3 regions of the Hoeflea sp. AS16 genome follow, and region 2 is predicted to be linked to each of the others. Evidence: riboswitches for the same ligand, from Rfam matches in the RefSeq annotation. Region 2 holds a riboswitch; each other region holds the start of a gene.
The links. A riboswitch is a leader RNA that binds a small molecule or an ion and turns the genes downstream of it on or off. The one in region 2 is predicted to bind cobalamin.

Region 1 (3,273 bases), on a different contig from region 2:
GGCCCCGCCGGGTTCGGCGACAAGCTTGAGCCGGGAAAAGGCAATCGCCATGGCGTGAAGCGCTTCGTCCTCGCTAACCACCAGCCCCGGGCCCGCAAGCCGCGCCACGATTGGAAAGGTCATGTTTCCGGGTTGGGGCGTGATGATGGCATCGCAGAGCGAGCCGGACAGGCGGCTGTTTCGCTCGATGTGGCCTGTCACCAGGCTGCGGGCCATGTCGTCAAAGCCCTCGGGCTCGACCGGCCGTGCCCGCAGGCCCAGTGCATCAGCCTCGAACGCCAGCGCCATTCCTGAGGTAAAACCACCGCCGCCGCAGCACACCAGCACATCGGCATGCGTGATTCCCTCCGCTGCGGCCTGTTCGGCGATTTCCAGTCCGCAGGTTCCCTGGCCTGCAATCACCAGGGCGTTGTCATAGGGCACGATCAGCGTCAGGCCGTGCTCTTCGGACAGTTTGGCGCAAATCGCATTTCTGTCGTCTTTCGCGCGGTCAAAAAGAACCACTTCAGCGCCCAGAGCGCGGGTGTTGTCGATTTTCGTCTGGGGCGCATCGGATGGCATGACGATGATCGAACGCACGCCATGCCGGCTCGCTGCCATCGCCACGCCTTGCGCGTGATTGCCGCTGGAAAAAGCAATGACGCCGCGCGATCTGGCGTCGGGGTCCAGTCCCGATACCGCTGACCAGCCGCCGCGGAACTTGAAGCTGCCGGTGTGTTGCAGGCACTCCGGCTTGACCCAGACCCGCCGGCCGGCGATCTCGTCAAGAAACGGAGAACCGAGCAAGGGCGTGCGCCGGACATGGCCATCAAGCCGGGCTTGCGCGGCGCGGATCATCTCTATGTTCATCCGGAAGTCCTCAAGTGAATTGTCTGTCGGGATGCTATCCGCACCGTGGCCGGCTTACCAAGCCCTTTGCGGCTTTGGCATGCTCCGGTTTGGCAATCAATATCTGCCGCCAAACGGAAACCGCCGCGTGACCCGGGCCACGCGGCGTTTGTCAGTGAGAAACAGGTGAAGCTCTATGCCGCGTGGCTGTACAGGCGGCTGTTGAACATCGGATTGCCCTTGAGGCCATCGAGCGTCTTGGCAAGTGCCAGAACGCCGAGATCGGCAATCGGCTCGATGATGATGACCAGCATGTAGGCCGCTCCGAAGGCTGCGATCTGCGAGAGGTTTTCAGCGCCGAAGCCGTGGCCATACAGCGCCCAGAAACCGACCCACATGACGATGCCGCCCTGATAGCTGGTCGAGAGTGCCAGGGCCTGCTTGTAGGACACGCCCTTGTAGGCGGTGCCAGCCGGAATGATACGCTTGGCAATCAGCGACATGGCGTAGAGCGGGACCAGCAGGGTGGTGACGTTCATGCCGTATTGCGGCAGGTCGAACGGAGCAAAGAAGACGCCCTGCACCAGCAGGCCCAGCGCCAGGCCGATGGCCGCGGGTCCGGCGCCGAACATCAGGTAGAGCGTCGATCCAAGAATGAAGTGAACTTCCGAAACGCCGATTGCGTGGTGCGGGAAGACTTCGAAGAATGAAAACACCAGCAGCGTGGTGACCACCGAGCGCATGCCGAGGGCTGCGAGGCCGCCATCGTTGCGAATCGTGTCCCACGACATTTTCAACAGCAGGCCGCCGGCCGCGGCTGCGGTTGCGTAACTCAGGGCAAGTTTTGCGCCGTCGACGACGCCAGGTTCAATATGCATGTTGTAATCCTTTCCGCACCCTTCGTGCGAGAGGTTGAATTCGGAAGCGTTTGACGGCTTCCCCGAAATCCGGGCAGGTCTCCTGGCTCGCGCTTCATTGCCGGCATCCGCCTTCCCGGGATCTCCCAGTGGCATCGTGGATGCGGCTCACGCTCACAGTTGCGAGGGCAGCCACGGATCGGGCCCCTTTGCGGGTCGTCCCTACCGTGTTCCCCTTTAATCCCGAAGGCTTGGCCTTCATGGAACCCGAACAGGCAAAGGATATTTCGGGACCTGTCAGATGGCAATCTGAAATACGACGTTTTGCGACGTACCCAAGTTGCTGGCCTCATTCCGCAGGACTCGTTGCTGCGCCGGATTGCCCATCGCATGGCTGCCTGTTACTCAACGGCCATGAGCGGCGAAAGCACTGATAATCAACATTTCCTTGGCACCGGGCTGGCAACGCTGGCCGTTGTTGCCGCTTCTGTGGACTTTGGTCTTGTCCCCTATTTCGCACGCACGCTGACTGCCGAGGGCATGGCGCCGCACGCCATTGCATTCTACCGCTATGCCTTCGCCGCGATCGTGCTGTTGCCATTTGTCTGGCGGGCCCGTGCTCAATGGGTTCCGTTGTCCTGGGGCTTTGCCGCGGGGATAGCCATGGGGGTTGGCTGGGTCGGTTATGTCCGCGCGGTTGAAGTTGCGCCGGTCTCCACCGCAGGCGTTCTCTACATGACCTATCCGGTTTTTACCCTGGTGATCGCCTGGCTGATGTTCGGCGATGTTCCGCGGCGACGTGCCATCCTGGCATCACTGATGATTGTCGCGGCAGCGATGCTTGCGACATCGCCGGATGTGATTTCCGCGGAGCAGGTACCGGCGCTGGTGCTGTCGCTGGCGGCGCCGTTGGGCTTTGCCTTCGGCATCAATGTGCTGGTCCACAAACTCCATGTTCTCAGCCCGGTGCTGCGGATTGCCTGCGCCAGTCTCGGTTCCGTGCTTGGGCTGTTGCCACTGATGGCGACGACGGAGCTGGCGGCTCTGTTTCCGGTGACGGCTTCGGGCTGGTGGCTGGTGGCAGGCATTGCCTTCGGCTCGGCACTGGTTCCGCAATTGCTCTATACGGTGGCTGCTCCTGTAATCGGAACCGCCCGGACAGCGATTGCCGGAAGCTTTGAACTGCCGACGATGTTCCTGGTGGGCTGGTTTGCCTTTGCCGAACCAGTCGGGGCGGCTCAATGGGCTGCCTGTGCCATCGTGATTTCCGCGATAGCTTTAACACCCGGCAAGCCGGTTCACAGTGTTGCTGCCAACCTTGCAATGCAAGGCGGGAAGCGCTCAAGACGTTAAGCGTGTTTGCTGCAATGCAGCGAAATCTGACCGTCGCGCCTTGACATGGCCGCATTTGTCAGGCCTAAGAGGGCAACTGGATAGGGGCCTATCGGCCGCTGCACGCATCTTCGTTGACTAGCGTGTTCTGACTTCCCCTTACGTCCACCCTTGAATTTTCGCGTCGGCCAGCGGCGATGCGCCCAACCCGAACTCCTCCGATTGCGGTTTTACCGTAGCCGGTGGACCCTTTGTG
Region 2 (3,273 bases):
TTTGCCGAGCTCAACCTTCCCGAAAAGCTCTGGTCGCTGCCGCCGGCGACATTTTCTGGCGGCGAGCAGCAGCGCGTCAACATTGCCCGCGGCTTCATCACCGATCACCCGATCCTGCTGCTGGATGAACCGACAGCCTCGCTGGATGCCGCCAACCGCGAAGTGGTGATCAACCTGATTGCCCGCAAGAAGGCAGATGGCGCGGCATTGCTCGGCATTTTCCACGATCAGGAGGTTCGCGATGCGGTGGCCGATCAGATCATCGATGTATCTGCCTTTGCCACCGGAAAGTCTGCGGCATGACGAAGCTGTCAGGGACACCGCTGGTGCATGACAGCGCCAAGGTCGTGGGTTCCACCCTTGGTCGCTACACCGAGGTTGGCGCCAATTGCACCGTGGCGCACTCGAGCATGGGGGATTATTCCTATTGCGTCGAGAACACCCAGATCGCCTATGCGAGCATCGGCAAGTTTGCCAATATCGCCAGTCATGTGCGGATCTATGCCAGCATGCATCCGATGGAGCGGGCGTCGCTGCATCATTTCAGCTATCGCTCGTCGTGGTATTTCGACGGCGAGACTGACGATCAGGATTTCTTCGACTGGCGCGCCGGGCAGGGGATCAGCATCGGCCACGACACCTGGATCGGCCATGGCGCGGTGGTGATGCCCGGTGTGAGCATCGGCAATGGCGCGATCATCGGGGCCAACGCGGTGGTGACCAAAGATGTTGCCGATTTCGCCATTGCCGTCGGCGTGCCTGCGCGAACCATCCGGCAACGGTTCTCCGATGACATCGCCAGCCGCCTCGATGCGCTGGCCTGGTGGGACTGGGAGCATGAAAAGCTGCATGCGGCGCTTCATGATTTCCGGGCGCTGCCGGTCGAGGCGTTTATCGAAAAACATGGTGGCTAGGGTTCGCCCTGCCAGCATTCCTCGAAAATCAGCTCATCGAGCGGCAGCCGGCGGTTCCAGCCCTTGACCTCGAGTTCCGGCCGCTCATAGAGCTCGTCGACATAGCCAAGGCAGAGATAGGCGACGATCTCGATCCGGTCGGGGATGCTCAGGATGGCTTTGAGATCGGCGTCGCGAAAGATGCTGACCCAGCCCATGCCGATGCCCTCGGCGCGGGCTGCAAGCCACAGGTTCTGCACCGCGCAGACCGTGCTGTAGAGATCCATGCTGGAATTGTGGGTCTTGCCCAGAACCACATCGCCGCCTCGTTTTCGATTGCAGGTGACGCAGATGTTGAGTGGCGCCTTGCGGATGCCTTCAAGTTTCAATGATTTGTATTTGGGTTGCCGTTCTTCTGGAAACAGTTTGACAGCTTCGTCGTTGGCGCGCGCGAACGCGTCGGCCACCCTGTCGCGCACCGGTTGGCTGCGGATGGTGATGAAGTTCCAGGGTTGCATGAACCCCACGGACGGTGCGTGATGCGCGGCTTGCAAAAGCCGTCGTAGAACGTCATCCGGAACCGGCTCCGGCAGGAACTGGTCGCGCACATCGCGGCGGGTGAAGATGGCCTTGTAAACGGCGTCGCGTTCAGCCGTCACGAATGGTTCTGCTGCAGACAGCATGGATGTCTTCGGCATTGTTTGATCCCCAACAATCCGGAAAAACCCGCAGCGCTGTCCATGCGCTGAAAGGCTATGACATCTGGCCGGTCTTCTGACTTCGGATCATCTGACCTGCGCGCCTTCCCGGGCTCTCCCAGTGGCATGAAGCGCAGACCATCCCCGTCACAGCGTTGGGCACGTTCCGGATTCTCGCCGGATTCCCGATTCTCCCGCATCACACGGGCACCAGACATCCACATAGGGCCATGACTGAAGCGCGGACGCAAGTCTGTTTTGCGCTTGGAAAATGGAGGTTTCGCACCAGGCCTCTCCGGGCCTGTGGAACGTAACAAAACTGACATCAAACCGACATCGGCCTTTCACATGGCTGGGCTAGGTCACTCCTCGAAAGTCGCAAGACCAATCGTGATCCCGGGGGATTTGCCCATGCTTGAATTGACCGACGTGACCCGCCGTTTTGGCACCAACATTGCTGTTGATGCCGTCACGCTGTCTATCCCGGAAGGGCAGATGGTCGGTGTTATCGGGCGTTCGGGCGCCGGCAAGTCGACGCTCCTGCGCATGATCAACCGGTTGACGCCGACAAGCAGCGGCGAGATCCGGTTCAAGGGCAAGACCGTGTCCGGGCTCGGTGGTGCAGGGTTGCGCAATTGGCATCGCGATTGCGCGATGATCTTCCAGCAGTTCAACTTGGTGCCGCGGCTTGACGTGTTGACTAATGTGCTGCTTGGCCGGCTCAATCACCGCTCGACGGTGCTCAACATTCTCAACATCTTCACGGTCGAGGAGCGAGCCAAAGCCTTGATGGCGCTGGAGCGTCTCGGCATTGCCCAGACCGCATTGCAGATGGCGGGAACCCTGTCGGGTGGCCAGCAGCAGCGTGTCGCCATTGCGCGGGCGCTGATGCAGTCGCCCTCGATGGTACTGGCCGACGAGCCGATCGCCTCGCTTGATCCGCTCAACGCGCAGATCGTCATGGACGCGCTCAAAGACATCAACGAGCGCGAAGGCATTACCGTGATCACCAATCTGCACACGCTCGATACGGCGCGTGCCTATTGCGAGCGGGTGATCGGCATGGCCGGCGGCAAGGTGGTGTTTGACGGCTCGCCCGACGAGCTGACCAGTGACGCCGTGCGGATGATCTACGGCGCCTCCGATGACGGTACAGAGATCTCGGAAGCCATCACCTCGACATCGATTTCCGCCGAACGCCCTATCGTTCCGGCCAAGTCCAAATCCACCGGTCCGTTGCAGCCGGCGCTCAGCGTCAAGCCTGCAGCAGCCGAGGTCGCCTTGCCCGCGTAACAGGCCCAACCCACGGAATGGCCGGCATCCTGCCGGATCTCACCAGGAGCAGATCAATGTTCAAGAAAGCCCTTCTCGCAGCGGCATCGTTCGCCGCCATCATCGCTGTCCAGCCTGCAGGCGCCGAAGACCTCAAGGACTTCCGTATCGGCATTCTCGGCGGCGAAAACGAAGCCGACCGCCTGCGCAGCTTCCAGTGCATGACCGAAAAACTGCCCGCCGTTCTCGGCGTGGAAAAAGTCTCGCTGTTTCCGGCCGCCGATTATGACGGCGTGATCCAGGGCCTGCTCGGCGGCACGCTCGATTATGCCGAACTTGGGGCATCGGGCTACGCCAAGGTCTATCTTGAAAACAAGGACGCTGTTGAGCCGATCCTGACCACGATCCAG
Region 3 (3,273 bases), 360 kb from region 2:
TTTTGCCCGCGCCGAGAAAGCCGGTGATGACGGTGGCGGGAATCTTGGAAGCAATCATGGGTTACCCCTTCATCTTGAGTGGCAGGCCGGCGGCGACGAAATGAACTTCGTCGGCAAGGCCCGCAATTAACTGGTGAAGCCGGCCGGCATGATCACGGAACGCCCGTGCCATGGCGTTGTCAGGCACGATGCCGAGACCGACTTCATTGGAAACAAAGACCACCGGCCCCTTCAGGCCCGGAATCGCGGCGGCAATTTCATCAAAAGCGGTGCCGAGGTCGTGCTCGCCGAGCATCAGATTGGTCACCCACAGTGTCAGGCAATCAACCAGCATCGGACGGTCGGTCCGGGCATGGGTTTTGAGCGCCGGGACCAGGTCCACCGGGGCCTCGATGGTTTCCCATCCCTGCCCGCGCCGGTGCTGATGCGAAGCAATCCGGTCCCGCATCTCCTCGTCCCAGGCCTGGCCGGTCGCCAGATAGAGCCTTGTGTCCGAGGCACGTTCGACAAGCCCTTCGGCGAAGGCGGACTTGCCCGAGCGCGCGCCGCCCAGCACCAGCGTCACCGGTGGCAGGCCTGGCGTCACGCCGTTTGCTCCTCTGGAACACGCGACAGGAAAAAACCAAGCAATCCGCCAAGCAGCAGCCAGAAGAACAGCGTGGTCGCCAGCGATGCGGCGGCATAGGCCGACGCGATATAGGCAGGCACTTCGCTCGAAAGATCTTCAGGCACCGGCGAGCCCCACACATGCGGGGCGATGATGATGGCGACACCGACGGCCTTGACCAGCCATTCCGGCCGCATCGCGAGGCACCAGATCCCGGCAGCCGACATCGCCACGGTGATCATCCACCAGCTCTGCCTGTCGCCAAGATCGGCATAGGGGAACCCCGGAACCGCAGGCGGCAAGCTCATCGACGGCGCAAGCTGGACGCAAAACCACGCCGCGGCCCCGAAAAGCAGGCCGCGGGTGATCGCCTCGCGTCCTGCGGGAAATTCCACACCCATCAGCAGCGCCACGGCGGCAAGCATCAGCGCGAAACCTGCTCCTGCAACCAGATTGGCAAGAACCGTGTCCCAGAACCGGCCGAAGCCGAGCATGGAGTCTTCCTCGGCATGCTGATGCCCGGGCTCGGCCTCCGCACCGGCATCGCCATGATCGTGAGCAACCTCGCCATTTTCATAGGCCTCGGCCTGCATGATCAGCGGAATGGTTTTGACGTATTGGGCGGGCGTCATCACCATACCGGCAATGAGCCCGGCGGCGAGAGCCGCCAGGAGCAACCTGACAATCATGAGATCAATCCCTTAGTGGCAGGGAAAGCCGTAGGAATGCCTTGTGTCGTGCGCTGCGTCGTGCAGCGTCTGCGAATTGGCAAGACCAACTCCGAACACCAGGATCGAGCCGATGACCAGTGCCATCAGGCCGGCAACAGTGCGTGCGCCGATGCGATCGGTGAGGGAAAGCGTTTGGGTTTTGGCAGACATGACAACCTCCGTGAGTGACTTCGGAAGAAAGTTTCTTCCGAAGGTCCGGCTCTCAACCGGTGCGAATGGCAGGTCTCCTGGCTCGCGGGTCACGTCGACGTTGCCGTCGATCATCAGCAAATGCCGGCCTTCCCAACGCTGATCGCGGTCATGAAAACGGGACGATTCGTAGACAAAGAGGCGTCCGCGCCGATTGATCATGCCGCCACGTCAGTGGCTTGTCCGGCCCGGAGCTTCAGGATAACGGAAAAACACCATTGTCTTTCCGTCACTCTGGCCTCCCGTGCCCGGTGACATTCGCCTAGCCGCTCTACAGTCGCGGGGTCGGCTGCGATAAAGATGCCCTGGTTGGGTCCATCCCGTCGCATTCCCTTTTGATCCGGAAAACCAACTTGGGTTTCTGGAACCATTCGAACCTCAAGTGATAGGGCTGACGCCGCAGACTGTCAATCGAGACTGCGCCATCGCACGGCCTGTCAACGACCAATCAGTGCCGATGTGCTCATCAGCCTGTCGAACCCCACCAGACGGTCAAGCTCGGCAGCGACTTCATCGAGGGCTGCGTCAACATCGGCGCGGAAATTGGTCTCCCCGCCACGAATGCCAAACTCCGCCAGCAACTTCGCACGGTAGGCGTCCGAATCGAACAGACCGTGCAGGTAGGTTCCCGACACCTTGCCGTCGGGCGAAATCGCGCCATCAGGCCGCCCGTCGAGAAGCGTCATCGGTCGGGCGCTGTCCGGCCCGCGGCTGACACCGAGATGAATTTCGTACCCCGACAACGCCACGTCATGCTCCGCCGAACGCGCCTTGATGTTGCGGACAGTTTTTTCCGGCGCCATCTCTGTTTCGATGTCGAGCAGCCCGAGCCCCTCGGCTGCCTCGCCTTCCCCTTCGAGCCCCAGCGGATCGCTGACTATCCGCCCCAGCATCTGGTAGCCACCGCAAATTCCGATAATCCTGCCGCCGCGCCGGTAATGCGCCTGCATATCCCTGTCCCAGCCCTGCCGCCGGAAATCGGCGAGATCGGAAATCGTCGATTTCGAGCCCGGCAGGATCACAAGGCCTGCATCCTCGGGCAACCGCTCGCCGGGGCGCACGAACACGAGATCCACATCCGGCTCGGCCTTGAACGGATCGAAATCATCGAAATTGGCGATCCGCGACAACACCGGAACCGCGATCTTGAGCGCCCGCGCCGGCCCCTGCACCAGACGCTCCAAAGCCACGGAATCTTCCGCCGGCAATCGCGCCGCGGCCTTGAGCCACGGAATGACACCGAGGCACGGCCATCCGGTAAAACCGTCAATCGCCGAGATGCCGTCATCAAACAGGCTGACATCGCCGCGAAACTTGTTGATCAGGTAGCCCGCGATCATTGCGCGGTCCGCGACGGGCAGGATGGTATGCGTGCCGACGATCGAGGCGATGACCCCGCCGCGGTCGATGTCGCCGACCAGCACCACCGGCACCCCGGTCGCTGTCGCAAATCCCATATTGGCAATATCGCCTGATCTCAGGTTGATTTCCGCCGGAGATCCCGCCCCTTCGACCAGCACCAGGTCAGCGCCATCCGCGACACGGGCAAAACTGTCCATCACCGCCGCCATCAGTTGCGGCTTGAGTTTCTGGTAGTCGCGGCCGCGCGCATGACCGGTAACTTTTCCCTGAACCACGACCTGGGATCCGGTTTCGGACTGTGGCTTGAGCAGCACCGGGTTCATGTGCACGCTTGCCGACACCCGGCAGGCCAGCGCCTGCAGCCATTGTGCCCGCCCGATCTCG

Region 1: linked by a shared signal. The riboswitch ahead of WNY80_RS16770 (energy-coupling factor ABC transporter permease) and the one ahead of bluB (5,6-dimethylbenzimidazole synthase) in region 2 are both predicted to bind cobalamin.
Region 3: linked by a shared signal. The riboswitch ahead of WNY80_RS00240 (CbtB-domain containing protein) and the one ahead of bluB (5,6-dimethylbenzimidazole synthase) in region 2 are both predicted to bind cobalamin.

What each region holds. Positions count from the first base shown of each region.
Region 1 is NZ_JBBMQQ010000007.1:84,156-87,428, reverse strand. Features, by position in the region: gene WNY80_RS16775 (threonine/serine dehydratase) at 1-849, opposite strand, end outside; gene WNY80_RS16770 (energy-coupling factor ABC transporter permease) at 1,023-1,706, opposite strand; cobalamin riboswitch at 1,761-1,971, opposite strand; gene WNY80_RS16765 (DMT family transporter) at 2,076-3,038, shown strand.
Region 2 is NZ_JBBMQQ010000001.1:415,913-419,185, forward strand. Features, by position in the region: gene phnL (phosphonate C-P lyase system protein PhnL) at 1-303, shown strand, start outside; gene WNY80_RS01955 (DapH/DapD/GlmU-related protein) at 300-914, shown strand; gene bluB (5,6-dimethylbenzimidazole synthase) at 911-1,591, opposite strand; cobalamin riboswitch at 1,640-1,821, opposite strand; gene phnC (phosphonate ABC transporter ATP-binding protein) at 2,003-2,884, shown strand; gene phnD (phosphonate ABC transporter substrate-binding protein) at 2,941-3,273, shown strand, end outside.
Region 3 is NZ_JBBMQQ010000001.1:57,409-60,681, reverse strand. Features, by position in the region: gene cobW (cobalamin biosynthesis protein CobW) at 1-58, opposite strand, end outside; gene cobU (bifunctional adenosylcobinamide kinase/adenosylcobinamide-phosphate guanylyltransferase) at 62-586, opposite strand; gene WNY80_RS00245 (CbtA family protein) at 583-1,296, opposite strand; gene WNY80_RS00240 (CbtB-domain containing protein) at 1,309-1,488, opposite strand; cobalamin riboswitch at 1,538-1,914, opposite strand; gene WNY80_RS00235 (cobyric acid synthase) at 1,965-3,273, opposite strand, start outside.